One region of the Shewanella sp. 6_MG-2023 genome, then DNA from elsewhere that is predicted to be linked to it. Evidence: predicted binding sites of a transcription regulator. Region 1 holds the regulator's gene; each other region holds the start of a gene.
The links. The regulator LexA, encoded in region 1, represses DNA repair genes until DNA is damaged. The targets are predictions, from matches to a motif close to TACTGTATNNNNATACAGTA.
Positions count from the first base shown of each region.

Region 2: Q4533_RS13905 (LexA family transcriptional regulator) is a predicted target of LexA. The motif match lies at 5,916-5,935, and genes of this name have one in related genera.
Region 3: dinG (ATP-dependent DNA helicase DinG) is a predicted target of LexA. The motif match lies at 4,213-4,232, and genes of this name have one in related genera.

Region 1 is NZ_JAUOQU010000006.1:3,255-13,533, forward strand. Features, by position in the region: gene Q4533_RS05060 (DUF2909 family protein) at 1-75, shown strand, start outside; gene Q4533_RS05065 (cytochrome c oxidase subunit 3) at 86-961, opposite strand; gene Q4533_RS05070 (cytochrome c oxidase assembly protein) at 958-1,521, opposite strand; gene ctaD (cytochrome c oxidase subunit I) at 1,523-3,127, opposite strand; gene coxB (cytochrome c oxidase subunit II) at 3,137-4,753, opposite strand; gene Q4533_RS05085 (cell division inhibitor SulA) at 5,184-5,690, opposite strand; gene lexA (transcriptional repressor LexA) at 5,687-6,304, opposite strand; gene plsB (glycerol-3-phosphate 1-O-acyltransferase PlsB) at 6,683-9,103, shown strand; gene mtr (tryptophan permease) at 9,115-10,279, shown strand, end outside.
Region 2 is NZ_JAUOQU010000023.1:44,136-54,414, reverse strand. Features, by position in the region: gene Q4533_RS13945 (pseudouridine synthase) at 1-239, opposite strand, end outside; gene Q4533_RS13940 (hypothetical protein) at 283-1,035, opposite strand; gene Q4533_RS13935 (hypothetical protein) at 1,401-1,829, shown strand; gene Q4533_RS13930 (DUF4937 domain-containing protein) at 1,881-2,609, opposite strand; gene Q4533_RS13925 (bile acid:sodium symporter family protein) at 2,645-3,616, opposite strand; gene Q4533_RS13920 (DUF6435 family protein) at 3,898-4,077, shown strand; gene Q4533_RS13915 (RecX family transcriptional regulator) at 4,112-4,924, opposite strand; gene Q4533_RS13910 (hypothetical protein) at 5,071-5,475, opposite strand; gene Q4533_RS13905 (LexA family transcriptional regulator) at 5,955-6,362, shown strand; gene Q4533_RS13900 (Y-family DNA polymerase) at 6,403-7,659, shown strand; gene Q4533_RS13895 (YgjV family protein) at 7,956-8,612, shown strand; gene Q4533_RS13890 (HlyD family secretion protein) at 8,751-9,824, opposite strand; gene Q4533_RS13885 (magnesium transporter) at 9,821-10,279, opposite strand, start outside.
Region 3 is NZ_JAUOQU010000002.1:175,110-185,388, forward strand. Features, by position in the region: gene Q4533_RS01995 (DUF2057 domain-containing protein) at 1-633, opposite strand, end outside; gene Q4533_RS02000 (primosomal replication protein) at 643-1,308, opposite strand; gene Q4533_RS02005 (TSUP family transporter) at 1,305-2,078, opposite strand; gene dinG (ATP-dependent DNA helicase DinG) at 2,087-4,162, opposite strand; gene Q4533_RS02015 (DNA polymerase II) at 4,271-6,661, shown strand; gene Q4533_RS02020 (porin) at 6,887-8,071, shown strand; gene Q4533_RS02025 (TonB-dependent receptor) at 8,521-10,279, shown strand, end outside.

The sequences.
Region 1 (10,279 bases):
TCTGCGTTAGTGATGTTGTTATTGTTACTGGCCTTAGGATTTGGCTGGATAAGCCCAAATCCTAGACCTTATTAGCTTTGCAGCCTTATAAGACGTACACGAAAATAAATAAGCATAACCACACCACATCAACAAAATGCCAATACCAACTTCCGGATTGAAAGGCGAAATGATTATCTGGGGTGAAGTGACCTTTCAATACTCTAAAGAACAGGATTATTAGAAATACTGTGCCTAAGGTGACGTGCATACCGTGAAAGCCAGTTAGCAAAAAGAAGGTGTTACCATAAATCCCTGAGGTGAGTGTGAGCCCCATTTCTTGGTAGGCATGGACATACTCTTCAACTTGTAAAAACAAGAAGCCGATACCCAGCAAAATAGTCAGTCCTAACCAAACCTTCAGTGCGCCACGTTTTGATTTTTCTAACGACACATGGGCAAAGTGCAAGGTGACTGAAGAGGTCAGTAGAATGAGGGTGTTATACAGCGGCAATCCGCCCCAACCCATGGCTTCAGTGGTGGTACCATCTGGGGTTTTCACTAGCGGCCAAATGGCTTCAAATGTTGGCCATAATACCTCATGGGTCATGGCATTATTTGATGCACCGCCGAGCCAAGGTATTGCTACCATTCGAGCGTAAAACAATGCCCCAAAAAATGCCCCGAAAAACATGATTTCTGAGAAAATAAACCAGCTCATGCCTTGTCTAAAAGAGCGATCCATTTGCGCTGAATATAAACCTGACATTGACTCATCAATGATATTTTTAAACCAGCCAAACAGCATAAATATAATTACAGCAATACCCGCGATTAGGGTGTAGCCGCCAGAAGATTGTTCAGTTGAAAGTTGTTGGATGTAGGTACCTGCGCCAAATGCAATCAGAAATAATCCGATAGCGCCGGTAATTGGCCAGATACTTTGCGCTGGCACGTAGTAGTTTTCATGTTTTGTTGTCATCTTGCTGCTCCTTGCTCTATGGCTGCAGTCTGCTTGTCTGTAATATCATAGAGGGTATAAGAGAGAGTCAAAGTGTTAATGGATTCAGGTAAATCCGCATCCACGTAAAAAATTAACGGTAATTCAGCATCGGCCATTGCTGCTAGGGGTTGCTGATTGAAGCAAAAGCACTCGGTCTTATTAAAATAAGCCGCGCCTTGGCCTGGCGATACCGAGGGTATTGCTTGGCCTACGAGGTTATTTGAAGATAAGTTTTTCGCTAAAAACGCAGTACGTGTGAGTTCGCCGGGGTGAACCTGCATGCGGTTCACTTTTGGCACAAACTCCCACGGCATATTGCTTTGTACTTGGGCAATAAACTCAATGGTTACAGTACGGTCTTTATCAATCACCACAGCCTCATAACTGCTGGCAGTACTTTGGGTTTTTCCATTAATCCCCAAGGCATCGCAAAGCACGTCATACAAAGGCACTAGCGCAAAACCAAAGCCGAACATACCTATTGAACCCAGTACTAGGCCAATAAGTAAATTACGGTTTGATTTTGTTGGCTGGCTCATATCATTTAACCTCTGGTGGGGTGGTAAATGAGTGATAAGGCGCAGGACTGGCAATAGTCCACTCTAACCCTTCAGCACCTTCCCATGGCTTATCCGCAGCTTTTTCGCCGCCCTTGATACATTTCAGTACCACAGCGAGGAAAATCAGTTGTGATAAACCAAAGGCAAAACCACCAATAGAGACAATTTGGTTTACGTCAGCAAACTGAATTGCATAGTCTGGAATACGACGTGGCATGCCTGCTAAGCCTAAAAAGTGCATTGGGAAAAACAGTACATTCACTGAAATAACACTGCACCAGAAATGCCAACGACCTAATGTTTCGCTATACATGTATCCTGTCCATTTCGGTAGCCAGTAATATGCTGCAGCCATAATGGAAAATACTGCGCCAGTCACCAGTACATAATGAAAATGCGCTACCACAAAGTAAGTATCATGGTATTGGAAATCCGCTGGGGTTATCGCTAGCATCAAGCCAGAGAAGCCACCGATGGTGAATAAGATGATGAATGCAATGGCGAACAGCATCGGGGTTTCGAAGGTGATTGAGCCGCGCCACATAGTTGCAACCCAGTTAAACACTTTCACCCCAGTAGGCACTGCGATTAACATGGTGCAGTACATGAAGAATAGCTCTGCAAATACTGGCATCCCGGTGGTGAACATGTGATGCGCCCAAACTAGGAAGGACAAAATCGCAATACTTGAGGTGGCGTATACCATGGAGGCATAACCGAAAAGCTTTTTACGGCTAAAGGTGGGAATAATGGCCGAGATAATCCCGAATGAAGGTAAAATCATGATGTAGACTTCGGGGTGGCCAAAGAACCAGAAAATATGCTGGAACATCACAGGGTCGCCGCCGCCAGCAGCATCAAAGAAGCTGGTGGCAAAGTATTTATCAGTCAGTACCATGGTTACTACACCTGCCAATACCGGCATCACTGCTATTAGCAAGAAGGCGGTAATCAGCCAAGTCCAGACGAACAATGGCAGCTTCATCCAAGTCATACCCGGAGCACGCATATTAACAATGGTCACCACCACGTTAATAGCACCCATGATCGAGCTTATGCCCATAATGTGAACTGAGAACACAAATAATGCTGTGCTATCAGGGCTATAGGTTGTTGACAGTGGTGCATAGAAAGTCCAGCCAAAGTTGGGGCCTCCACCTTCCATAAATAGCGAGCTAAGTAGAATCGCAAACGCGAAAGGTAAAATCCAAAAGCTCCAGTTATTCATCCGCGGTAGTGCCATATCTGGCGCACCAATCATCATTGGAATGAGCCAGTTAGCTAAGCCGGTAAAGGCTGGCATGACTGCGCCAAATACCATAATCAAGCCATGGACTGTGGTCATTTGGTTAAAAAAGTTAGGTTCAACTAACTGTAAACCGGGTTGGAATAACTCAGCACGAATGACCATGGCCATTGCGCCGCCGGTTAAAAACATAATGAAACTAAACCACAGATACATTGAACCAATATCTTTATGGTTAGTGGTTAAAACCCAGCGCATAATGCCTTTTGGCGCCCCATGATGATGGTCATCATGGTGATCGTCGTGAGCGGCTGGTGAATCTTGTGTAATTGTGCTCATTTTAATCCCTTACTTTCCGTGACCAACAACATCAGCAGCCTGAACTGCATCGCCAGAGTTATTACCCCAGGCATTTCGCTCATAAGTCACCACTGCAGCAAGCTGTTGTGGCGTAAGTAGCGAGTTAAATGCTTGCATTGCCGTGCCAGGTTTACCATTGATGACAATATTAAGATGATCCGTCACTGGACCGACGATGAGTGGGCTGCCTACTAATGAAGGGAACGCGCCAGGTAAGCCAGTACCAGCAGCTTGGTGACATGCAGCGCAGCTAGTCATATAGACTTGCTCGCCCATGGTCATTAACTCATCCATCGTCAAGTCATCCAATACCACAGCTTTAACTTCTGCTGCTTGTGTTGCCGCTTCAGTCACAGCTTGTGTTGCAGTGTCTTCAAGTTGTTCAGCTGTAGGTAAGCTTGCTGGTAAAGTCACAGGCGTTGACGTGTCTGCGGTAGAAGTGCCTGCACTAGGAGCGTCTGCAGTGGTTGGTGTAGCGCTAGAATTTGTCCCATTGCCACTCACATCAGCCGCTTGCACGGTATCGCCAGAGTCATTACCCCAAGCATTACGCTCATAAGTGACTACTGCAGCAATTTCAGTTGCCGTTAGCTGCTTGGCAAACGCTTGCATCGCAGTGCCAGGCTTACCATTAACGACAATATCGATATGACCAGACACTGGGCCTTTAATCATTGGACTGCCAATTAGGGAAGGGAAGACGCCAGGTAAACCAGCACCATTAGGTTGGTGGCAAGCCGCGCAGCGACCCATGTAGATTTGTTCGCCTTGGGCCATTAACTCGTCATAGCTAAGGGTTTGGCTCAGTGAGGCTTGTGCAGCGGCTTTAGCATCGACAGCAAATTGCTTTTGGTCGATTAGCCATTGGTCAAAGTCTGCTTCAGAAACGGCTTCAACAACAATAGGCATAAAGCCATGATCTTTACCGCATAGTTCGGCACATTGGCCTCGATAAGTACCTATTTTATCGATTTTAGTCCAAGCTTCATTGATGAAACCAGGATTTGCATCTTTTTTAACGGCAAATGCTGGTACCCACCAAGAGTGGATAACGTCATCCGAGGTCATTAAAAAACGTACTTTACGATTTATTGGTAAAACCAGCGGCTTATCGACCTCTAAAAGATAGGTGTCGGTTTTATCTGCGGTGCCAGTAATTTGGTCTGCTGGGGTAGATAATAAACTGAAAAACTCGACATCTTCATTGAAATAGCTGTAATGCCATTTCCATTGAGAGCCCGTCACTTTGACTGTCAGTTCAGCATCGCTGGGATCTTCCATAGCAATCAGCGTTTTTGTTGCTGGGATTGCCATGCCAATTAGGATTAGAAATGGCAATACTGTCCAAGCTATTTCAACCTTGGTACTGTCATGAAAGTCGGCTGCAACTGCACCCTTAGATTTTCTGTGATAGATCATGGAATAAATCATGATCCCAAAGACCACGACACCAATGGCGCAACAGATATACAAAATAATCATATGCAGGTCGTAAACCTGGCCACTGATCTCTGTTACACCTTGAGTCATGTTTAAGGGCATCTCTGCCGCTGTGAGTGGGGTTGCAAGCAACGCCACCATTAATCCGTACAACAATCGCTTCACAAGACTACTCCTCTGCTAATTGCGAATTGCAATTACAAAGAAAAGCCACACAGTAATACTCTGCTCTATGCAAACTTTTCATACCCGAAAAAGTTTGATCATTTCAAAGTACACGGTGGCTTTGAGCTTGAAAACTCAATTATGTTATTACGTTACGGTGCCACACTTGTACCTAATACTGAACTTATCAATTATATTTGACGCTTTACATTCAAGGCTTTCTATACCGCACGGTACCAGCTCAATCTTTTAATAGCGTTTGTATCTTTTTGACATTTATTCTCGGCAGTACGATAAATTGTTACTACCTTGTTAACTACATTACTTGGAGATTAAATATTGATCAAGATCACTTTATCATCTAATTTGCTGAAAAAAGTGCAAAAAAAAGCCCCTCAGCGTAGTGAAGGGCTTTTTTAGTCATATTTTACTAGTGAAACGAGGTAAGGTTTACCCGAGTCTGTACTGCTAAAGTTTGCGTTAATGGGTCGCCTTCAGGTAAGTGAGTATTTACATCTTCAATGATAAGCCCTTGGGCTAAGGCATTTTTGGCAACCAATTGAATGCGGCGATTGTCGCGGGCATCTAATGGTGGTGTCCAAGTAATTACTGCACTTGAAGTACCGTTAGTGAGCGCTTTTTCCATCGCCCACAGGGTTTCGACTTCATCTTTGGTGTGAACTAACAATACTCTGTCCATACGAACATTGGCATTAGCAAGAATTTGCTTATAACCGATATGCGGCGGATTAATCAGTACAATCCAACGGCCTTGCTGACTTAAAATGGCTAACTGACTGCATAATTGAGTCAATTCAGTTAAGCCTTGGTTTTGGGTGCGCTTGGTTTCAATCCCTTGTTTAGTGGGTAAGGGATCAGATGCCATATCTACCCATAATCCAGGGTGACGCGGTGCATTGCCTATTAATGTGTTCATAACCAACCTCCATTACGAATAACGCCAACAGCAAGCCCTTCAATCGTTAGGTTTTGGCAACTTAAATCAACTTTAATCGGCTCATATTCTGCATTTTCAGCATGTAAATAAATAATATTGCCTTTCTTTTCAAATCTTTTCACGGTTACATCGTCTTCAAGACGTGCCACTACAACTTGACCATTGGTGGCAGTTTGCATTTTATGCACTGCTAATAAGTCGCCCTCTAAAATACCAATGTCTTTCATACTGTCGCCTCGAACGCGTAGTAAGAAATTAGCATTGGGCTTAAACATTTCTGGGTCAACTTGGAAATACTGTTCAACATGCTCTTGAGCAAGGATAGGTTCACCTGCAGCAACTTGGCCGATAAGTGGTAAGCCTGCTTCAACTTCCTCCTCCACCTGCACCATGCGGATCCCGCGAGAGGTACCAGGAATAATTTCAATACAGCCTTTTTTTGCCAGTGCTTTTAAGTGTTCTTCAGCGGCATTGGCGCTTTTGAAGCCTAATCGAGTTGCAATTTCTGCACGAGTTGGCGGCATACCTGTTTCGGCGATATTACATTTAATTAGCTCTAATATTTCAGCTTGGCGTGGCGTTAAAGGTCTCATATTGATTCCTGTTTTTTTATACAGTGACTGTCATTATATACAGTATCGGTGATCGCGCAAGTATTAACCAAATTAATTTAACTATTATCATCTAATTCTTGTTGGCTATATATGGGGGCACGGTTAAGTATATGTAATTTAATTATTTAGTTAATGAAGGTAAGTCAGCTTTTTAAACCGATGAAATTGGCTATTTCTCACATCGTTTGTTTAAACAGTATATTTATACAGTAGTGTTGATTGAAAATAGGTTGGTTGTTATTCGGATATGGCTATTTTTACTGAACAAATATTCTCTGTATAGACCCTTGTTAGTGAAACTGAACCATTATCTGGTATTCTATGGCCAATTAATTGATGTTGAATATGCGAACACTCATGTTAAAACCTGACTCAATCATAGCAAAATCATTACGTTGGATTCAAAAACTGATGGTGCACACGGTTGTTGTGCCTGAAGATCCCTTTGCCGATCTGAACTTAGACCCAGATAAACCAGTGGTCTATGTGATGAAGACAGAATCACTCAGTGATATTGCGGCATTAAATGAAGTGACCGCCAAATATGGCTTACCGAGCCCTTATGAGCGACTAGACGTTGATGGCTTAAATACCCCTAGAATTGTGTGTATTGAAGGTCGTAAGCCTCTATTTGGCAAGCGTTTAAGTGGCGAAAAATTTGTTGATAACTTCACCAGCTTATTAGCCTTACATAAAAAAAATGATCAACTTGATATTCAATTGGTGCCAGTGAGTCTGTATTGGGGACGTATCCCTGGTAAAGAAGATGACACCATGACCGCAGCCGTATTTGAGCGTGAAAACCCAACCTGGTTACGTAAATGGTTGATGATTTTGTTCTTAGGTCGCCATAGCTTTATTCAATTTTCAAATGCTATGTCGCTACGTTATATGGCTGATGAACACGGCACTGATGTCAGTATTGCGCATAAACTTATCCGTGTGGCGCGAGTGCACTTTAGACGGCAACGTAAAGTGATGACAGGCCCACAACTGCCAAATCGTCAGGCAATGTTCAACTCATTATTAAAGTCTGATGCCATTGCTCAAGCGATAAAAGAAGAAGCGCTTAATAAAAAAATTCCTGAAGACAAAGCCCGCGAAAAAGCGATTCAGTATTTAGATGAAATTGCAGCGGATTACTCAGACAGCTTAGTGCGTATTGCTGAGCGCTTTCTTACTTGGTTGTGGAATAAGTTATACAGCGGTATTAGCATTAAAAGCGCTGAAAAAGTGCGTAAGCTGCATCATGATGGTCATGAAATTGTCTATGTGCCTTGCCATCGTAGCCACATGGATTACCTACTGCTGTCGTATATTTTGTATTACCAAGGCATGGTGCCGCCGCATATTGCCGCCGGTATTAATTTAAACTTTTGGCCAGCAGGCCCTATGTTCCGCCGTGGTGGTGCTTTCTTTATTCGTCGTAGCTTTAACGGTAATAAACTTTATACCGCAGTGTTTCGTGAGTATTTAGATCAGTTATTTGCTAAAGGCTATTCGGTTGAATACTTCACCGAAGGTGGTCGTTCTCGTACCGGTCGTTTATTAGCGCCTAAGACCGGCATGTTAGCGATGACAGTTAACTGTGTACTGCGGGGCATTGAACGCCCAGTAACCTTAGTGCCAGTTTATCTTGGTTATGATCATGTGATGGAAGTGTCCACCTATCATAAAGAGTTAAGCGGTAAGAAAAAGCAAAAAGAATCAGTGTGGCAGGTCTTTGGTGCGCTGCGTAAATTAGGCAACTTTGGCCAAGGTTACGTTAACTTTGGCGAGCCAATCAATGTGCAGCAATTTTTAAATCAACAATCGCCAAATTGGCGTGAAGAAATTGCTCAAGATCCGGATCAAAAGCCATCATGGTTAACGCCAGCAGTAAATGTATTGGCCAATAAAGTGATGACTAACATCAATGGCGCCGCCGCAGCGAGTTCGGTGACATTAGCAAGTATGGCGCTGCTGGCTTCAGAGCAAAACGCCCTGCAGCGCAGTGAGCTTGAAACCCAGCTAGACCTCTACCTGAAAATCTTAAAGGATGTTCCTTATACTGAGTATGCGTCGGTGGCTGAGGGCTCAGCTCATGACCTAGTTGAGCAATGTTTGTCGCTGAATAAATTTACCTCAACCACAGATGCCATCGGCGAAATTATCGCAATTGAAGATAGCTCAGTGATTGCGATGAGCTATTATCGCAATAACATAATTCATCTAATGGCGGTGCCTTCATTAATCGCCAGTTGCTTGGTGCAATATGAAGAATTTAGCCGAGAAAAAATCCAGCAAATTGTTAATGATTTTTACCCATTATTGAAAGCTGAGCTGTTTATGGGCATTGAAGATTTAAGTGCCTATGTGGATCAAGTGCTTGATTTGTTTGTTGAACAAAAGCTAATTTCCGGTAGCGATCACTTTGAAGTCAATCAAAGTAATGTCACTCAGTTAATGTTATTGTCCGCCACGGTCAGTGAGACCCTACAGCGTTACGCGATTATCTTTAATTTACTGGCTTACAAACCAGAAATTGAGCGTTCTGATTTAGAAAGCGCCAGCCATTTATTGGCTCAGCGTTTAGGTGCTTTACATGGAATTACTGCGCCTGAGTTTTATGATAAAAAGCTCTACAATAATTTGAGTGTGAAATTAAAAGAATTAGGGTATTTATCCGCTAACGATAATCAATTTGAAGTCATCCGAATACGTGATCATGCCAATGGTATGCTGCGTTTATCTGTTCGAAAAACCATTGTTGATAGTGTCACAATGGAACATGGGTAATAACTAATTTTATGAGTTCGACACAATCTCAACCGCAAAATAAATCCTTATTGGGCGGTGCTATGATCATCGCCGGTACCACAGTCGGTGCTGGTATGTTTTCTTTGCCTGTGGTCAGTGCAGGCATGTGGTTTGGCTATTCATTAGTCATGTTAATTGGTATTTGGTTTTGTATGCTGGTGTCAGGTCTGATGCTACTTGAAACCAATTTGCATTTTAAACCCGGTGACAGTTTTGACACCTTAACTAAGGTAACCTTAGGCCAGTTTTGGCGGATTATTAACGGGCTATCTATTGCTTTTGTGTTGTACATCCTGACCTATGCTTACATCAGTGGTGGTGGCTCGATTGTTAATCACACCCTTGCGGGGATGGGGATTAACTTACCTCAACCGATCGCAGGGTTAGTGTTTGCCGTCGTACTTGCTGCAGTGGTGATCATCAGTACCAAAGCGGTTGATCGCATTACCACCATTATGATTGGCGGGATGTTAATTACCTTTTTTCTCGCCATCGGAAATCTGCTGATTGATATTGATAGCGCAAAATTATTAATGCCAGATGGTGAGGCGAGTTTCTCGCCTTATATTTTAGCGGCGCTACCTTTTGGGCTGGCCAGTTTTGGTTACCACGGCAATGTGCCAAGCCTAGTTAAGTATTACGGCAAACAACCTAAAGTGATTTTAAAAGCCATCTTTATTGGTACGTTTATCGCCTTAGTGATTTATAGCTGCTGGTTAGTGGCAACCATGGGCAACATTCCCCGTAGTCAGTTCAGCGACATTATTGCCCAGGGCGGCAATATGGGTGTGTTAGTGGGCGCTCTGTCAGATGTGATGGCGAGTAAATGGCTTAATACCATGTTGACCTTGTTTGCTAATCTTGCTGTGGCGTCATCATTCTTAGGGGTGACCTTAGGCTTGTTTGATTATCTAGCTGACTTATTTGGCTTTGAAGAAAGCAATAATGGCCGCATTAAAACAGCTGCGATCACCTTTATCCCGCCGACAGTATTAGGTTTGTTATTCCCTAATGGTTTCTTGATTGCCATTGGCTTTGCGGCATTAGCGGCGACCATTTGGGCGGCGATAGTGCCAGCCATGATGGCATACAAATCGCGCAAAATGTTCCCTGATGAGAAGAGCTTTAGAGTCCCAGGTGGTACGCCATTGATTG
Region 2 (10,279 bases), on a different contig from region 1:
GGATAATGTCCATCGACATTTGAACAAATCTTGTCTGCCGATTTATGCAAAAGTAGATATCGAAATGGCCTTGGAGTTAACGTCTGACTATTTAACTGTATGAGGTTATTCTCATGGACTTGGTGCTTTACATCCTTGATAACCCCATGATTGACACAAACTTGCCCTGCTTCAATTGCGGTTATCACCTGAGTTTTAGTCAGTGCAGTACTTCTTAATACAAATTTATCTAAACGCATAAGGTCCTAATACAATTGCCAATAATCGCTTCAAATAACTCGTTTAATTCCAGCTTTGTTCAATTGCGGTCGATAACGCAGAAGAGTAACTTGATAAAATTGCAGTGTGGCCAGCGGTAAACATGGCAAAAGAAGCATCTATAGGTTCTACAATACCTGTGCTCGTTACATCAACATTTAAAGTTGGAAACAACATCGTTTTAGATTTGATTACGATATCTTGTGCTTCCGTTAGTGAATACTCATCATTAGAGAATGCGGCATTAGACAAAATCGATAGCTCTGAATCTGAAACTTCTTCTATACTTGTGGCATTGTCTAAGGCAAGTACTGAATCTTCACTTGAGTCTGCTAAGTTTGCGATTTTATAATCTTCAGGCTCAGACCATGTGTAGCTATAACCACTATCAAAATCATAAATTCGACTATTTTCAAACTCGATTTTTGCTATCGCACCATCAGCAGGCAAATGAAAAATTACTCGGCTAGCATTGGTACTTTTGGCATAACTATTTTTTAATAACACATCATTAAACGTGTATTCTACTCTTAGTTCAAGGGCACTTTCGTCATTGTAATTGCTGACACAATGAATGCTTATGTTGTCGGTAGCATTACATAAACGTTTAACCGTTGTCTCTGATAAACCTAGTTGTTGAGCATTACTGCTAAAGTTTTTATCTATTTTTGAGTCTTCATCATCGTCTCCGGGATGTAAAATACCGTCGATGAGATCACAACCGCCAAGGTTCAAACACAACACGCTAAAAGCAACGAGCTTAATTTTTGAATCCATTTAACTACTACTCCAATATCTAATATCACCTCATTTTGACACGATAGCATTGTTTTTATAGGTTAAATAGTAAAACCTTAGCTTCATCATGCTTGCTTTCAAAGCTTTAAAATTAAGTCAACATTCATGGTTATTTCAGCTCCAACATCATTAACGTTTAATTCCTATGGTCTAAATATCAACCAGCTCATTAAACACAGCCTATATATGTAGGATTCAATCCTTCATATGGCATTCAGCACAGCGTTAATGATTGATTATGATGTATTTAAACAAATCATCGTAAAAACTTAAAACAGTAGTTATCGGCCTAATTTTAGGTGATTTTAAACATATTTTACGAATTAAAAATTTAGGGTAATAGAATGAAAATGACATTGGTTGCAGCATTACTTATTTCACTATCTGCAGGTGTTTCTGCAGAGACATTGAACGAAGCAGCCCATCATAAATTAGACTCAGCAATGGAGCAGTTAATAACATTAGATGAGCAAACTGATATTCTTATCACTGTTGATAAAAATGCTAATTTTGAACGCGTTACCTATCAAGGATTTGTCAAAGACGTTTATAGCGAAATTTATACCACAAGCCACAAAGCTAAACAGCTTGGGCTTGAAAAAGTGAACAAATTCTATGTTTATAATGAATCTAATATAGATAAGTTAAGTGATAAAATTGCCGTAAAAATTGATCAAGATAAACCAAAGGCATTCTCAGTTGATTTGTACCGAAACTATCGCAATGACTCTGGTAAATTTAGCTATATCGCTCGTATTATTGAATACAAATAGACTTTTTATTTACCGGTGACTTTTTATTAAAATTAGGCAGGCTGTTGAATATCAGTCTGCTATATCCTTAGCTATTTCAATAGCTCTTGCTTGCACATTCCATTTCGCCTCTAGCTTAATAACCTGTTCAGATAACGCTGTTAACTGCCCTTGTTGTTCTTGCTTTGGCTGGATTTTATTTTGCATTAAAACAACTTTTTGTTGATTGCTCCACCAGCAAACCAGCATGAACTCAACTTTTGCTTCTACGTTTGTATCTTCTTGGGCACTAGCTTGTGACTTAAGTGAGCGACTAAGCCTTAAAAGCTGGCAATCAATCAACCCCTTTGATGAGTAGTTGTCAAAGTAAAGTTGCTGCAGTTGCGCCATTTGCGCTAAATCAGCCACATAATGACTAATGCTGATAATCTCTGAGTTGAGGTGAGCCACAACTAAGTTTGACGATGTTGGCAACATTTCAAAATACTTAACCTGGCAGGTTTGGTAGGTTTTACCCTGATGATTAGTGGTAAATATTTGATCGTGCGTAGTTTGCATGAAGGCAGTAACATCTTCAACTAACTGCCAAAACCCGAAAACCACGGCGGTATTTATGTTTTTATCATGCAACGGTGCAGCATAATTTTGCAAAGGTAGTTTATTTAAATCAGCGCGCCAGCCACCCGCTTGTGCTAAAAATCCGCTACAATTTTCTAATTGCTGCCAAGCACATTGGCTTGCTGTAAAAGCGGCAACATTATCATCATCTACAGTGCAGCTAATTAGTTTTAAAATTGTCATTACCCATCCTTATGCATTGAATTTAATCAGTTACATTATTTTGCTAATCGCTTTGCATAGCGATTAGCTAACAGTGCACAATAAAAAATCTGTATTGGGTGATACAGCATGATGGGTAACAAAATCATTCCCAATGCGGGATCAGATCCAAAAATAACCTGCGCCATCGGTACACCAGCTGCCAAGGTTTTTTTAGTGCCGCAAAACACCGCGGCGATTTCATCTTCCTTATTAAATTGACATCGCTTAGCGCCCCATTGGATCCCATGCACCATAAACAACAGCACTAGGGTACAAATGGCAATACAATACAGCAGTAACCAAGCTGAAAATTCACTCCAAATACCATTAATAACCGAATCACAAAAGGCATTGTAAACAATCAAGATGATGACGATTTTGTCTACTTTGTTTATCACGGATTTATGTTTCTCTATAAAGCGCAGTAATAACGGCCTTAAAAGCTGGCCAACAATCATTGGAATTAATAATAGTTTGGCGATAGAAAACACCGAATCCATCAGGTTTAATTCAGCGCCATCGAGATTCATAAACAGCTGAATAAATAATGGCGTTATAAAAACGCCTATAATACTTGAAAGCGATGCATTGAAAATTGCCGCAGGTATGTTGCCTTTGGCTACGCTTGTCATTGCTACTGAAGAAGATATGGTACTTGGCAATACGAATAAATAGCAAAAACCAAACGCTAGCGCTGCAGGCATAAAGGCTAAAAGTGAATCCCCAAAAAGTAGCCACAGGATCGGGTAAGCAATAAAAGTGGCCGATTGAATATAAAGGTGTAGTCGCCAGTTAGTAACGCCCGCTTTTATTGCCTTAGGTGACAGGTTAAGCCCATGTAAAAAAAACACCATGGCAATACCAATAGCCGTTACTTGATCAAGCTGTAATATCCCGCCAGACTTGCCCACATCAGCTGACACCATAGCCAATGCAATCGCTGCAACCATAGCGACTAAAAACCATTCTTGTTTTAATTTACTCATTATATTCATATCAAAAAATTTAACCTTAACAACTTAAAAACGTAAACTTATTAAAAAATCTCTTTACTGCAATGATTCTTAGGTTGAATTTTTTTCACGACTTTTTGATGTGCCGAATGAAAAGCGAACCTAGGGGCTCAAACACTGTTAGCAAGCATGACCAACAGCAATTTAATTTAACAGCCAATATATAAACTTACGACCATTAAAATTGCACTTTTATAAACTATTTCCTCGTTGAGGCGTATAACTATGCATCTTCTTTCTAACAGGATTCACCTATGTTTGGCATATTCAAACGAGATCCCATTAAAAACTTACGCAAGCAATATGATTTAACGCAAGAACAAGCCATGCAGGCACAAAGAAAGGGGGATATAAAAAGTTACGCTAGCCTTTCCTCTGCAGCAGAGAGTATTTGGCAACAGATTGAATTAGCACAACGACAAGCTAGTAAGTAGCTTTAAAACTCCAAATAGTTTAAATAGACAGAAGCTATGCATCATCATCTAAAGTCATGGCCTCTTTTATTTCATCACTATCAAAGCCTTTTCGAGATAAGTAAGCATAGGCTTTGGACTTTTCTTTATAGTCGGATAAATCATAACGCTTTTTAGCCAGCTGACTTTTACAACTGAGATAAAAGTCTAACTCTTCTGTTAGGCTTAGTTGGTATATCAGCTCTTCGAAATCACTGACATCAAGAAGCCGCTGTTTTAATTCTTGCAAGATCAGCGTTTTGCCTTTGCCTTTATTATACAACTTGATAATTTCAGACTTCAGGTCAGCCTTGTCTGCTTTTATGGCTAATTTACTGCGCAGGGTGTCAACTTGAGGGTGTTGTGATAGTGCGTAATCAATTTCAGCGCGAGAAAACCCTTTGGTGGTCATCTGTGAATAAACTTTTTCTTTATTAGTGCCATGAAAGTGTTCAAATTTGTTTTGCAATCGCGCTGTCGCCATTTCAAATGAATCGACATTTTGCTCATGCATGACTTGTTCAATTGCGGTATCAATTTCAGCAACTGATACGCCTCTTAATTGTAATTTACGTTTGATAGCGCCTTTACCCGTCTCATGACTAAAGGCCAGTTCGCAATAGCGAACGGCAAAATCAAAATCTTTTTTCAAATAGCCACTTTCAATGAGTCTAGCGAGAACAGTGTCAATCCATTGCTGGTTATCGGTTTTACGCTCAAGCTTGGTGCGAATTTCATTGATAGTAAAATCTTGCTGACCAAGGTGCCAATAGGCACTGTTGAAAACATTCTCGATTGTTTTGGCTTGACGAAGTGGCTTACTTTGCATAAAAATTTTAATTGATTAGAAATGACAAAGGCAGTTTAGCAGACCACTACTCTGTTCAGAACTAGAAGTTCTTGCCACGGTAAAATGTCTGCTTTATTCGTGGTAAATATTAATCGCTTTATGAATATTAACTATGCCCGTACATCTTAATTATTTGCGTAGTGGACACAATCATTCTTTTTAGCCGTTTGTTGCAGCAGTTGTTTTAACTCTGTTTTTCCACCGCTTTTAGTATCATTGATTTGTTGTTCAATGGTTTGTGTTTGCATGACAATTTTTTCAATCGCTGTTTGTCTTGCGCCCTCTTCTGACTGGCCTGATAACACGAGTTGTTCAACAAGATCTGAATAGCGTTCGTAGACCACTCCTTTATAATAATCGGCCTGTAAAGTCATCGGAGTGTGGGCATATACAATTGAGCAGCTTAAAGCACTATTGATTTGCGTGAATGAATCCTGAATTTGAATGACAACGGGCTTTTGAGTCGATGGGCTAGCGCTCGCGCCAAAAGATAATATTGCTAACATTGAAATGATAAATACTTTTTTCATTATGTTTACTCCCGTTGATGAACAACTGATTTCTGGCTGATTAGCACTTTGCACTTGAACTCATCGTCAGTATTAGCGCTTTATAAAATTCTGATACTGAATTCTGATACTGATAATAAGCTTTAAACTTGCCTCTATTTTACCTACGTAAGCTAAACGTAAGCTGAACAAACAATTAACTTTTAACGTTTTTCCTTAAAGAATGCTTATTAGGTTATTTTCGGCTAATGGTTCGACAGCAGCTCGATAATAGTCGCCACTCAATCTTAAACACTCACGCTTACCTTGCTCATAATTTAGTACTTAGCAATGCTGTTTAGTTCAGCTCACTCAGCAAAGCATTCCCTCAATGACCCATAACAGATTAAATAACCAACAATTCGCACACTTATTCGACAACCTTACGGAATTTATTGCCAATTTTACGGGGACAGCTATAATACTGTATAAACATACAGTACTGTTGGGTGTCGATTGTTATGAAGGTTATTCCTATTTTTGCTTGTGCCGGTATTACTGGTTTTGAAAGTCCTGCTGCTGAATATCGGCAACTGCCATTAAGTTTAGATGAGCTATTGATTGAACATCCCAGTGCCACTTTTATTGGCCAAGCTAGCGGCGACTCTATGGAGAAAATCGGCATTTTTGATAAGGATATTCTCATTGTGGATCGCCATGTCAGTGTCGAAAACCATGATGTGATAGTGGCAAACTATAACGGCAACTTTGTCTGTAAGCTCATTGATATCAAGCGGCGATTATTATTATCGGCAAATGATCTTCACCAGAGTGTCACGATACAAGAGTATGACAACTTCAGTGTTGAAGGCGTGGTGATCCGTTCAATCCGTTGTCATCGCCAAAGCCCTATATTAGTTAATAACTAATGTTAGCTGATTAAACTAACGACTAACGGACAGTTAAATTATGTATGCACTCGTTGATGCCAACTCTTTTTATTGCAGCGCCGAGCAAGTGTTTCGCCCAGAGTGGCGTGGCCGTCCTATCGTGGTGCTGTCCAATAACGATGGTTGCATTGTGGCGGCTAACCGCCAGGCAAAAGCATTAGGAGTGGGTAAATTTGGTCCTTACTTTGAAGTGCGTGATTTTTGTGAAAAAGCAGGCGTGATTGCGCTTTCCTCCAATTATGAGCTTTATGCCTCTTTGTCTCACTCTATGATGGAAGTGATTGGCCGCTTTGCACCTGAGCAACATATTTACTCTATTGATGAGTCATTTCTGTCATTTAAACATTGTTACCCTGCGATCCCGTGTTTATTAAGCCATGCCGCTATGATCCGCCGCGCGGTATGGAAAGAAACCCGCTTACCTGTGTGTGTCGGTATTGCTGCCACCTTAACCCTTGCCAAAGTGGCCAATCATGCCGCTAAAAAGCTCCAGGGCTATAACGGGGTATGTTATATCCAATCCATTGAGCAAAGAAATGCCATTTTAGCGACAATGAAAGTCACCGATGTGTGGGGGATCGGTTCGCGGATCGGTAACAAATTACATGCCATGGGGATCACCACCGCACTGGATCTGGCTAAATTACAACCAGGCATTGCTCGTAGCCAATTTAGTATTGAAATCGAGCGTACAGTCAGAGAGCTCAATGGCGAGGCTTGTAAAGGCTGGGATAGCGCCAGAGCAGATAAACAGCAGATCTTTTCAACTCGTAGTGTCGGTGAACGTATTAGCGATATAGACTCATTATTACAGGCGCTCAGTAAGCATGCTGGTATCGCGGCAGCCAAAGCCAGAAAGCAAGGCTCTGTGGCTAGCACCATACTGATCTTTGCCAGTAACTCCCCTTATGATGAACAGCCTAATGGCTTTAAATATCATTACCGCTGTGCATATCCAACTAATGACAACCGTGAAATCATCAGTTACGCAGCAGAAATTGCCCGTAAGCTTTATAACCCCAATACTCGCTACTATAAAATCGGGATTGGATTGTTAGATTTATCACCGGTCAAACATTTGCAAACAGACTTGTTTGCCCCAGTAAAAGATCCTGCCTTGATGCAGGTTTTTGATAAGTTAAATCAACGCTACGGTAGTGATGCAATATTTGTCGCCGCCCAAGGTATTGGAGGTAAATGGCATATGCGCCGTGAGCTATTAACCCCGCAATACACCAGCTGTTGGCAAGATATTCCGCAAATCCACTGTGGCTAAATTGGTGATAAATTGATTTGCGTGTGCTGGTTTTTATTCTGACTTGGTTCAGGTTTAGTTCTGGCTTTAAATTAGCGTAAAATGGACAACTAATATCAAACCCAAACAGTACATTAATCGATCTTAAGCTCAACAAAAATACAACTTAGCCAACTCTAGCTGTTCAAAAAACACTCTCCAGTTCACAGTTTTATATCTAATCACATGAGCGAGGCTATTATGCGATTTTAGCCATTGTGTTATTGCTGAAAAAAACGACAATACGCATCCTTAATTTTCTTGGATTGTGCTTGCCTGTGTTAGATTTTTCCGCATTTGATTTTCAGTTTATTGCCGAGCCCCTATTTTACTTTCAGCTTATTGGCTTTGTCTCAATGGCCATTGGCTGGTGGGCAAATAGCCAACAACAAGACTGCAAATTTATTCATGGCAATATGATAGCGTCAGTACTTACCGCAATCCATTTAGGCTTATTAGGCAGCTTTCTCGGCATGGCCAACCAACTAGTTAATGTTATTCGCTTTAGTTTATGTCAAAGTTTGAATAGCAATAACCAGCAAAATCTTGCATCGACTGCCTGGTTAACATCGCCTTTAGCCATGTCACTCAGCTTTAGTATTATTGCCATGACGCAGGGTTTTCTGTGGGCTGAGCATTGGAGTGAATGGTGTGCGGTCATCGCTGCAGTCGTAATGAGCTTTAGTTTATTCTTCTTAGCGGGCAGTCAACTAAGGTTAGCTATGGTTGCCAGTAATGGATTAAACCTGATGCTTTCAATATATTTGATGTCATGGTCAGGAATACTCTACCAAGTAATGACAATAGCAATATTGGCACTAGGGCTTATGCGCGAATTTAGCGACTACTATAACGACCAGCTCAACCAAAACTTTGAGCAAAATAGTGCCCTTGAAAGCTGTAATGAAACACAAGTGGCATTGTCTAAAGGTTAAAGTAATTAGCTTGAATCAATTCAGTTAGGATGAGTAAACCCTGTGGTAATAAGCAATTAAGAGCGAGTCATATTACTCACTCTGCTAATGCTAATACCAATGACTCGCAACGAAAGCACATTCACTAGAACGCATTCACTAAAGCGCATTAAGGTACGACTTTAACGCTTTAAGCCTAACAGTCGCCGCGCCAATGATATCCATAAAGCCCAATGCTGGATGGGGTTTCTCAGCAGAAATCCAAGCTGAGCCGGTTGCCCCAATCGGTAATGAATAACCTTCAGGTTCTTCAAACTCAATAACGACTGTACGACCATGAGAGCCGCCATTGTTACCCACATGCTGGCGCACATGTTGACTGCCACTCATGGGGTTAATCATGGCTTCGCCCGTACCTGAAGTAATGCTGTGCACTCTGCCTCTAAAGATTTCTCCCGGATAAGCATCCACATAGAACTCGGCAAACTGCCCAGGTTTTATATAGCGATATGATTGATCGGCAATGCGCATTTCTAAAAATTTCTTACTGGTATCAAACAAGTGCATATTACCCAAGCGGGTGCCTTCAGTTACATTGGTAATGGCAAGCTGCCCATCATATTGAGCCCGTATTTCACGACGTGAATCTGTCCATTTAGCCGATTCAATATCAGCCTCAATAGCTTGCATTTGCGCTGTTTGCGCGCCCAACTGGGCAATATTGGCAGCCACTTGGGCACGATTGGCATCAATCTGCGCCTGTAAATTATCGCGGTCCACCTGACTTGCATGCTCTTTTAAGGCCGTTAGACGCGCTAAATTACGCTCATCATTATTGATACTGACATTTAAAGCGTTAATTTGTTGGATTGCGGCAGCGTGCTGCGCTTGTACTGCATTTTTACTGGCTTCAAGGGCTTTGATTTGTTCCGTGCTATCCACTGATACTAAGGTGTAAATCAAGTCCCCTTTTTTAACGATTTGGTTATGAGTCACATAGACGTTTTCAACTTCCTGACCAATGAGTGGACTTAGCACTGCATGAGGCGCTTTAATGGTTGAGCTATCGGTTAAATCAGCGGGTGACCAAAAGCGATGGCCAGTAAACAATGAAAAAGCAATAAACATTCCTAAACCAATGGTGCGTACCGCATTAGTAAGGTTCCATTGAATGACCCCTAATTTGACTAAGAGCCATATAATTAACACATAAGGCAACATGATCTCTTTCATGATTTAACTCCTTTGATGCCATTACTAATGATGCTTGATAACCGTTTAGATAGGACATCCCAGCGCCCAAAAGCAATGATTATCGCCAGTACCCACCAGGTCTTATCAATAAACAAACCACATAAAGATAAAGCAAACACAATTTGGGTATGGGCACTCGACATGGCTTCTGCCTTATGAACTGCAACTTCATGTAATTTCCAAAATAACAGCAGTACATAGCAAATGATCAAAATGGTGACCACAAACACAAAGCCCATAAAAAATTCAGAATCTAATAGGGTTAAAATGCTGGGGTAGCCATTAACAAAGTAGCCTTCAGGTAATTGCTTACCGTGTATTTGAGTGAGTAATGAGAAGCCATAACTTAAAAGTCCGATAACCGATAACGATAAAATAAATGTGGTCATTTTTCGCACATAGAAAGATAACTTATTGCTCAATGATGGTTGAAC
Region 3 (10,279 bases), on a different contig from region 1:
CGCTTTATCTGTTACAGCCGATGTCGTTGTGGAAGCTGTCGCAGTTTGAGTCACAGGTGTGCTAGCAACTACTGCGGTCGAGGTCACGGCCGCTGTTGTGGCAGTTGCAGTGTTTACTGCGGCTGGAGCGACATTGCTACTGGTTGCAGAAGCTGCTAATGCGTCAATATCATCACCTTTATTACTGCCAAATAACCCGCCTAAAAATGAACCTTCTTCAAAATCGGTTTGGGTAATTGTGTAATCGACTTTGCCATTATCTTGGCGTGAGATAATCACTTGGGGATCTTTAGCAAAGCTTTTAGGGCGTTTTACAAATTCTCCGTCTGCGGGCTTAAGAAAATACTCATGATCGCCATCGACTATAATAGTGACAATAAAAGGCGCTGATTTTATAAAGCTTTGGCTATCGCTGAAGTCATCTTCAATCATATCGTGGTAACGGATGGCTATTTTATGGGAGCCATTACTAAGGTCTAGATCTGATTTATGGGTAAACTTATTGGTATCAATTTCTTTGCCATCCAATGCTAAATACTCAAACGACATTGGAATGGTTAAATTTGCCGCTAAAGCTGATGTTGATGTAGCTAAAGCAAGTAAAGTGGCACTTAGCGTTCGGGTAAAATTCATTGTTGCTCCTTAACGATTTAAATTTCTATTAGGTCGTTCAAACATCTGGATTCTTTCCTCTATATAACTAATTGCTTGACGACATTTTCCTAAGCGTCGATGTAGAGAGAGAATTTCATTTTGTAATCTGATTTTGTCAGTACTATGACAGTTTGCAAGTGCAGATTCCATTTCTGCTATTTTTTGTTCAAAGGTTGTAGCCCAATTCAAATGTTTGTTCAGCTCTTGATAAATTTGGTGGCTGTTTTTCATTACATTACTGGCTATCCAGCCAAAGCCACTGTCTGAATGTTGTTGCTGTTGTTTTTTTGCATAGCGTGCACGGCTATTGTCACGTTTTTGCTTTTCAGTATTCACATTCAGGTTGGTGGTCACTAAGGCTCGTCTTAATGCGGTAAAGCGATCTTGAATGCGCTGGCAGCTAAGCTCAATGATTCTGACATCAAGTTTGAAAGAAAGTTGCTTTTCTAATTGCTGAATGTCTTTTTTTAATTGGGCAATACAAGGGCTTAATTGGGCACCTTGTTGAATAAATAATTGTGAATTAAATCGTTCAATATCTTGCAGCATTTTCTTTTGTTGCGCAGGTAATTGCTGATCGTGATGTAAGGCATCTTGTTCTAATGAACTGAGCTGCTGTTTTAATTGGTAAATGAGTTGGTTGGTGTTTCTCATAGCCAAGCCGTCCAAGCTAAATGTGCTGCAATGGATAATACAGTAATGATAAATAGCGGTTTGATAAAGGGAATACCAAATCTTATAGCAGATTTAGCCCCAATAAATGATCCCGCCATCATACAAACACCGATCCACAAACCTAATATCCAATCCACTTCGCCTAATAAGGCAAAAATGACTAATGCGGTAACATTACTCACTGAGGTCATTAGCCTTGCTAAGGCGCAGCTGTTTAATAATGGCAGCTTATGCAGCCTGATGCTGGATACTGTCCAAAATGCGCCAATACCGGGGCCTGCAAAACCATCATAAGCACCTAAGGACATTCCTTGCACTATTTGTTTGTTTTGAGATGGCAACCCGGTGGGTTGATTGATGATAGTTTCGCCCATCGCTTTGGGACTTATAAGGGTGTAGATTGCAATCCCGATAATGATCAGCGGTAAGATTTTTTCGAGCCAAGCAGCATCAATAAAATAAACTAAAAAACTGCCGATGATGGCACCTATAAAGGTCGTCAAAAATGCAGCCCACCAGAAGGAAGGTTTAATGAGTTGTTGTTTGTAGTAGGTATAACCTGCAGTAATAGAGCCGAAACAGGCTGCGAGCTTATTGGTACCCAATGCTAAATGGGGTGGAACGCCCATCGTTAGCAGTGCAGGTATAGAAAGCAAACCGCCACCGCCAACAACGGCATCTATAAAACCTGCAACAACACCAATTATCGCCAGAATGACCCAATGACTAGGGTCTAACAAAAATTCCAAAAAAATACCTATTCAATAACTTTACGAAATGGCGGTAGGGCATCGAGTAACGATTTACCGTAACGCTTGGTAATTAGGCGGCGGTCTAAAATAGTCACTCGGCCATAATCGTCTTCTTTGCGCAGTAATCTACCACAACTTTGGATTAATTTACGTGACGCATCTGGAATGGTTAATTGTAGGAAAGGGTTGCCACCTTTGCTTTTTATATATTCCGCATGTGCTTGTTCAACTGGTGATGTCGGCACTGCAAAGGGCAGTTTGGTGACAATCAGGTTGGTAAGGTAATCCCCAGGTAAATCTAATCCTTCTGAAAAACTGCCTGTGCCAAAGATAATACTGGCTTTTCCGGCATCACAACGGGCTTTATGTTGAGTTAGCACCTGTTGTCTTGGCATAGTTCCTTGAACAAATAACTGCTCTTTAGGCATTTTACCAATAATTTGATCTGTCACCTTTTCCATTTGCCAATAAGAGGCAAACAGCACCAATGTTGCCATTTCATCTTCAACTAATGCCAATATCTGCTCTGCAAGCTCATCGGTAAAGGCTTCATCTGTAGGCTCATTCTTCATTTGAGGAATAAATAATGTGGCATTATTTTGATAATCAAATGGCGATAGTAACGCCAAAAAGCGGCTGCCATCATTTAATGATAACCCGACTTGATGGGCAAAATGATTAAAATTATTCAGCGCCCGCAGTGTTGCGCTGCACAATACAACACCTGCGGCTTTTTGCCACAGCATAGATTCGAGCATGAAACCCACTTCAATAGGAGACGCACAAAATAAATAATCCTGTTGTTTACCTGTGATCAGTTCAGCCCAGCGCGCCATGGGCGCACCTTTTTTTGAGTCTTCTTTAGCGAGCATTTTCCATAATTTATGCAAGTTTTCTAAACGCTGGGAAATAAAGCCTGCTTCTGAAAGCACTGTTTCTGATTGATGTTTAGGTAACTCACCATCTTTTATCGCTTCACTTAAAACGGTTTGAATTTTATTAAATTGCTTTAATGCAGAATTCGATGCTGAAGCTAAGTTTTCGGCCTGTATGAGTAATGACTCTGGTAATTTGCCATTTTCAAATCTTAAACGGGTTTCTGGGTTGGCAAAGAGCTGCGGCTGGGTATCACAAAAATGTGCCACTTGATTAAGCTGGCTAACCAGCTCATTAATGTGATCTAGCATCGCTTGCACTGGTGCAATAATATGAGTGGTTTTTAATTGGTTTTGTAATTTAGAGCAGGTTTTACCTGCCTTTTCTAGCCAATCAGCTGTGCCGCGAAGACTTGCTTGGGCGCTGGAGAAATCTCTGGCAACTGTTGGCAGATGATGCGCCTCATCGATGACATAAAACATCTCTTCAGGCTCTGGTAAAATAACGCCGCCGCCCAGTTCTAAGTCGGCAAATAACAAACTGTGGTTAACAATGAGTACGTCCCAGGTTTCGACATCTTCACGGGCTTTATGAAAAGGGCAGTTATGATGATTGGATAACTGACGATGGCAGCTGTGTTTATCACAGCATATTTGCTGCCATAAAAAGTCAGGAACAGGTTGCTCTAAAGTGTCGATTTCACCGTTCCACTTTTTATCTTGGTAATCTTTATGGATTTTTTTGAGTTGGTCAATCTGGCTTTGATCAGGCTTTGTCTGCCACATCGCCATTTGTGAGGTGTCTTCGGGGCCGATCATGGCTTCAAGCTTTGCTAAGCAAACATAACGCTGACGGCCTTTGACTAAACCAAATTTAAAGTCTACCCCAGACTGTTGCAAAAAGAAGGGTAAATCTTTATGCAGTAATTGCTCTTGTAATGCTACGGTTGCCGTTGCTATACAGACTTTTTTCTTGCTGGCAATGGCTAACGGAATCGTGCCAAGAATATAGGATAAGGATTTACCAATACCGGTGCCGGCTTCACAAACCATAATGCGACGGTGTTTGTCATATTCACCGGCCAGTGTTTTAGATATTTCAGCCACCATATAGTTTTGCTCACGGCGAGAGCGAAAATTTGGCATTGCCGCCGCGATATCTTTATAGATAGTGCGGATCTGACTTTTGACTTTATCCGTTAACATGAGTGACCTATTCGCATTCTTTGCTTACTGTTTATGTGTTCGCTGTTATATGCTGTACATAATAACAGTGAATTGAACTGCACGAAATATTTAATCGAGCCAAAAACTATGACAGTAAGCGTAAATAAGGTGACTTCTATCAAAGGGCGAGTGTTGACGCGGCATTCAGCTTTTCGTGATGGTCGACTTATATTGCAATATTATTTAAAAACGAGATCTGGCCCTGTGCTGATAGAAGTGGACGGGGCTGAAGTAGTGTGTTTTTGCCGTCAAATAGATATACCAAAACTCGCAGGACATATTCATCAAGGTTGCAGAATCGAAACTATCGCGCTTAAAAACTTTAATCACCAAGCTATCGCCTGTATTTATTTAAAGTCAGCCAGTGTACAAAGGCAGTTATTGCGGATTGCCAATGATATGGGGATTGAGATTTATGAGGCAGATATTAGGGCAGAGCAGCGATATTTGATAGAACGCTTTATTGCCTTTGATGTTGAGTTTATCGGGCAATCTAGTTTAGAGGCTGATTTATGTAACAGTCAGAATACCAGCTTAAGTCAATTGCCGGTGTACCAAGCTGTAAAAGCAAGAAAAAGCGATAATGACATCTCGCTTTCTATGATTTCGTTGGATTTCGAATGTAGCCCTAGCGGCGAGTTATATTCAGTTGGCTTATATGGGCAAGATTATCAATTAGTCATTATGGTGGGACAGCCTCAAGAGTCAGAGCACTATATTCAGTGGGTGGTTACCGAAGTTGAGCTTATTAAGCGATTAATTGTTTGGTTTGCCGAATATGATCCTGATGTCATTATTGGCTGGGCGGTCGTCACTTTTGATTTGTCACTATTGTTTAAACGTTGTCAGTTACATTCGATACCGTTAACCATTGGTCGTGGGGCGACGGTATTAAGCTGGAAGGTTGAAGATAAGCATCGCCCTGAAACCTTATCCTTGCCTGGCCGAGTGGTATTAGATGGCATCGATTGGATTAAAGCGGCTTTTTATCATTTTGAACGCTATTCATTAGAGCATGTGTCGCAACAATTACTAAATGAAGGCAAGGCTATTGATCATGTAGATAATCGTGGCCAAGAAATTTGTCATTTGTTTGCCCATGATAAACCCGCGTTGGCGTTTTATAATATTACCGATTGCCGCCTAGTATGGGATATTTTTGATAAAACCCAGTTGCTGGCTTTTGCCATTGAACGGGCCAAACTAACCGGCTTAGAATTTGGCCGCGTTGGCGCATCTGTTGCTGCTTTTAATAATTTATACCTACCGCACTTACATCGAAGCGGTTTTGTTGCCCCTGCTCACCCAGCTAGTGATGGACTTGAATCTCCTGGTGGCTATGTGATGGATTCTATCCCGGGTTTTTACAAAGATGTTTTAGTGTTGGACTTTAAAAGCCTTTATCCATCAATTATTAGAACGTTTTTGATTGATCCCAAAGGCTTGGTGGTGGGCGAACAGCAGCCTGACGAAGTGACTGTGCCGGGTTTTCTCAATGCAAGATTTAGCAGAGACAACCCCATATTGCCAGAGCTAATAACAACACTCGCGCAGCAGCGTGAGCAAGCCAAACAACTTAACAACCAACCTCTGTCCCAAGCCATTAAAATAATCATGAACTCTTTATATGGCGTATTGGGCTCTAGAGGCTGTGTGTTCCATGATGCCAAGCTTGCAAGCTCGATTACCATGCGTGGCCATCAAATCATGAAGCAAACCAAAGCTTGGATTGAAGAGTTGGGTTATAAGGTGATTTATGGTGATACCGACTCTACCTTTGTGTGGTTAGGAGAAAAGCATCAAATAGACGATATTAGTGAGTTAGGTCATATGCTGGCACAGGAAATTACCCAAAAATGGGCCGATTTTTGTGCTACCAAGTTTCAGTTAAAAAGTTATTTGGAACTTGAATTTGAAAGTCACTTTAATCAATTTGTCATGCCGACATTAAGAGGCTCAGATGCTGGCAGTAAAAAACGCTATGTAGGGGCAACCACTGACAAGGAGGGACAATTAGCACTGACCTTTAAAGGCATGGAGCAAGTCAGAAGTGATTGGAGCCCTTTAGCCAGAAGAATGCAATATCATTTATACTTGTTATTATTTAGCCAAGGGGACGTTAGAGGCTACTTGTTAAAGCAAATTAAGGAGCTTCAAAATGGCTCATTTGATGATGAACTAATTTTTAGAAAACGCCTAAAGCGTAACATTGAAGATTATACGGCTAAATCTTCACCACATGTGAAAGCCGCAACGCGTCTATGTCAAATAACAGGTAATTCGGAGCTTGGTAAAAGAGGCACCATGATCGCTTACAGGATGACTCTGAATGGTGCGCAACCTATAGAAGCAACCAATGAATCAATTGATTACCAATATTACCTTGATAAACAAATCGAGCCCATTGCAGAACCAGTATTAGGGCTCAAAGGTGACAGTTTTGATAGTCTTGTGAGCAATCAGATGTTGTTACTTTAATGTTGCTGGCTGTGTAATTTATGGTGATACGTTATCATTTTTATGTCTTTTGGTAGTGGTTTGTGCTTTGCAATGTGCTTATTTAGTTTATTATGATATTTAATCGATTTATCTCTTTGTTTCATGCTAATTCATCATGCTAGCCTTCAGTTAATGGAAAAATTCTATGCAAATAGATTATTTAAAATAATTAATGATGAAAATGAAATGGGAAGGTTTAGCTCGATGAAAAAGACTTTAATCGCATCAACACTTGCAGCAGTTATGTTTGTACCAACAGCTTCTGCTATCGAAATCTATAAAGATGAGAAAAACTCTGTTGCTATTGGTGGTTTCATCGATGCACGTATTTATAGTGGCCAAGGTGAAACTGAAATCGTCAATGGCGCATCACGTATTAACTTCGCCTTTGATCGTCAAATGAATGATGGTTGGGCAACCTTTGCTAAATTCGAGTGGGGTGTTAACCCATTCGGTAACAGTGAAATCGTTTATAGTGCTGGTAGTCAATTTGAATCACAAAGCGATGACTTTCTAAATAACCGTTTAGGTTACGTTGGCGTATCAAATGATACTTACGGCTCAATCAGCCTAGGTAAGCAATGGGGTGTTTGGTACGACGTTGTTGCCGGAACAAACTACCCTATCGTATGGGATGGTAATGCTGCAGGTGTATACACATACAATAAAGCTGATGGCGCTATTAACGGTGTAGGCCGTGGTGATAAAACCATTCAATACCGTAACTCGTTTGATAAATTCAGTTTTGGTGCGCAAGTACAGTTAAAGCAAAATGAATTCGTTATTTACGAAGATGAGAACGTAGATGGTTTTTCTGATGCACCAAGTATTAGTGATGAAGAGTCACTAGGTACTGTAGAATACGGTAATACCTTCGGTTTATCGGCTATGTATCAATTCACTGATGAATTATCTGTTGGTATTGGTTACAACACGGGTAAATTTGAAGGTGAATTAGAGAACGGCACCCGCATTGAAGAGCGTGATGAAATTTACGGCTTAAGCGTAACTTATGGTAACTGGGATGCAGAAGGTATTTATTTCTCTGCTAACTACAATGAAAATAAATTTCATGACACAGATAACATTGGCCGTATGATCGAAAGTTCTAAAGGTGTTGAGTCATTAGTATCATATCGTTTTGACAACAACATCCGTGTTTTCTTAGCATACAACATGCTAGATGCTGATAACGTATTAGGCGCTGATGAAGGCGAAGTATTTAAGCGTCAATTCACTACAGCAGGTATTCATTATATCTGGGATACAAACACCATCCTTTATTTTGAAGGTCGTATCGACAGCAGTGATTTCCGCGGAACAAACGAAGACAAAATGAAGATCAGTGAAGATGATGGCATTGGCTTCGGTATTCGTTACATTTTATAAAATTAAAATTTAACAACTACCCATTAAAACACTCCGAAAGGGGTGTTTTTTTTGCTTTAAAATTCATAGCGACCGTCTGCTTGTTAATTAATTGTAAGTCTCGAAGGTCATTTGACCACATATCTATTTATTGTTGTGGGTATAAAATAGCCGATCGGAACAATTCTGCAACATTTTAAATTGTTATTTGTTATTTTTAAATGCTATTAAATACAGAGGCTTAAGGTGGCTGTGTAGTTTAATTCTCTATTTTTGTATGTTTTTGTGGACGAAATAACCATTCTAAACATGTTAACTGACCCGATATTAATGAAACATATGTTGAATTAATGTTTTATTTGTGATTTTATTGCATACGAAATGTGGTTGAGCGATGTTCAACTTCGTTAACCAACCTAAATTAATAAGGTTGGAACAATAAGAAAGACACAAGTCCAGGGAGATTGACAATGCATAAGAATTTATTAGCTAAATCAGTGCGTCTAGCAATGATTAGCGGTGCCGCTGCGGCAGCACTTAGTTCACCAGTAGCATTCGCTGCTGAAGAAGGCGAAAAAGTAGAACGTATTCAAGTAACAGGTTCTGCAATTAAACGCACAGACATGGAAGGTTCATTGCCCGTTACAGTGCTGACAGCAGAGGATATTGCACGCACAGGTGTAGACAATGTTGCTGATTTAATGCAGCAATTACCTGCAATGCAAGGCTTTACGACTACATCTGATTCAGTTGGTGGTAGTGGTGGCGGTACTAGTACTGCTTCGATACATGATCTTGGTGAAGCATATACGCTAGTGTTATTAAATGGACGCCGTATGGCGCCACGTGGTTCAGGAAGTACTATCGACTTGAACTCAATACCATTAAGTGCAATCGCACGCGTAGATGTGTTAACTGATGGTGCATCAGCATTATATGGTTCAGATGCTATTGCTGGCGTTGTAAATTTCGTATTAAAAGATAATGTAAACGAAACCACAATCACAGGTCGTTACTCACTACCTGAAGAAGACGGTGGTTCGGGCTGGAATGGTAGTATCACGACTGGTTTTGGTGATATTGACACTGATGGCTTTAACGTAATGTTATCGTATAGCCATGATAGCAAAGAGCAACTAAAAGCTACAGACCGTGACTTCGCAAAAACTGGCATGATTGAGTTTGAGAGCAAAGGTAAAGATTTATTTTTCTTTAACGGCTCACCAAATGCAATACCAGGAAATGGTCGTTTTTACTTTGCTGATGGTACAACTCAAGATTTTAACCCAAATCGCAATGAAACTGGTGTTTGTGCAGAAAATACATCATCTATTGGTGATTGGTGCTGGTTCGATTATACAACGACTATTGAAATTCAACCTGAGTCAGAGCGTGATAGTTTCTTATTAAAAGCTGATTTTGCAATTACCGATAATTTAACTGGTTTTGTAGAAGGTACTTATTCAGATTATTCAATGACAACTCGTATCGCACCATATCCATCTGGTGGCGTACTGATTTCAACAGACAGCCCGTTATTTGATCAATATTTTACTCCTAATTTACCTGCGGGTTACAATCCAGAGGATGTTGATTTTGGATTAGGTGTTTGGCGTGCATTGCCAGCAGGAAATCGTACAACTGAGTGGAACACTAAATCTACTCATCTTGTTGCTGGCTTAGAAGGCACTATTGGTGACAATATTGATTTTGACGCAGCTTATACATACTCAGTGAATGATACGGATCAAAACTACCCAACAGGTTGGTTAATTGAGTCTAAATTTGTTGATGCTGTAGAAAGTGGCGCAATTGATATCTTTGCTCCTGCAGGTACAGTAACTCAAGAAGAAGTAGATGCTGCAGGTATTGTTTACAGTGGTGATTGGTCTAATTCTAAGACAGTCATGAATGCTCTTGATTTTAAACTATCAATGCCAGTATTTGAAGTTAATGGTAATGATGCGTACTTTGCTGCAGGTGCAGATTATAGAACCTATGATTATGATTATTCGCTATCTGATGCAAACCAAGAATCTATCTTACTATTCTTAAGTGCTGATCAACCTTACTCTATGTCTAGAGAAGTATATGGTGCTTTTGCTGAATTAAATGTTCCATTAACAGATACATTCGATATCACCGGTTCTTTACGTTATGACAACATTGGTGCAGTAGATGATAATCTAAATGGCGGAACCATAAATGATAGCGATGATGATGTTACTT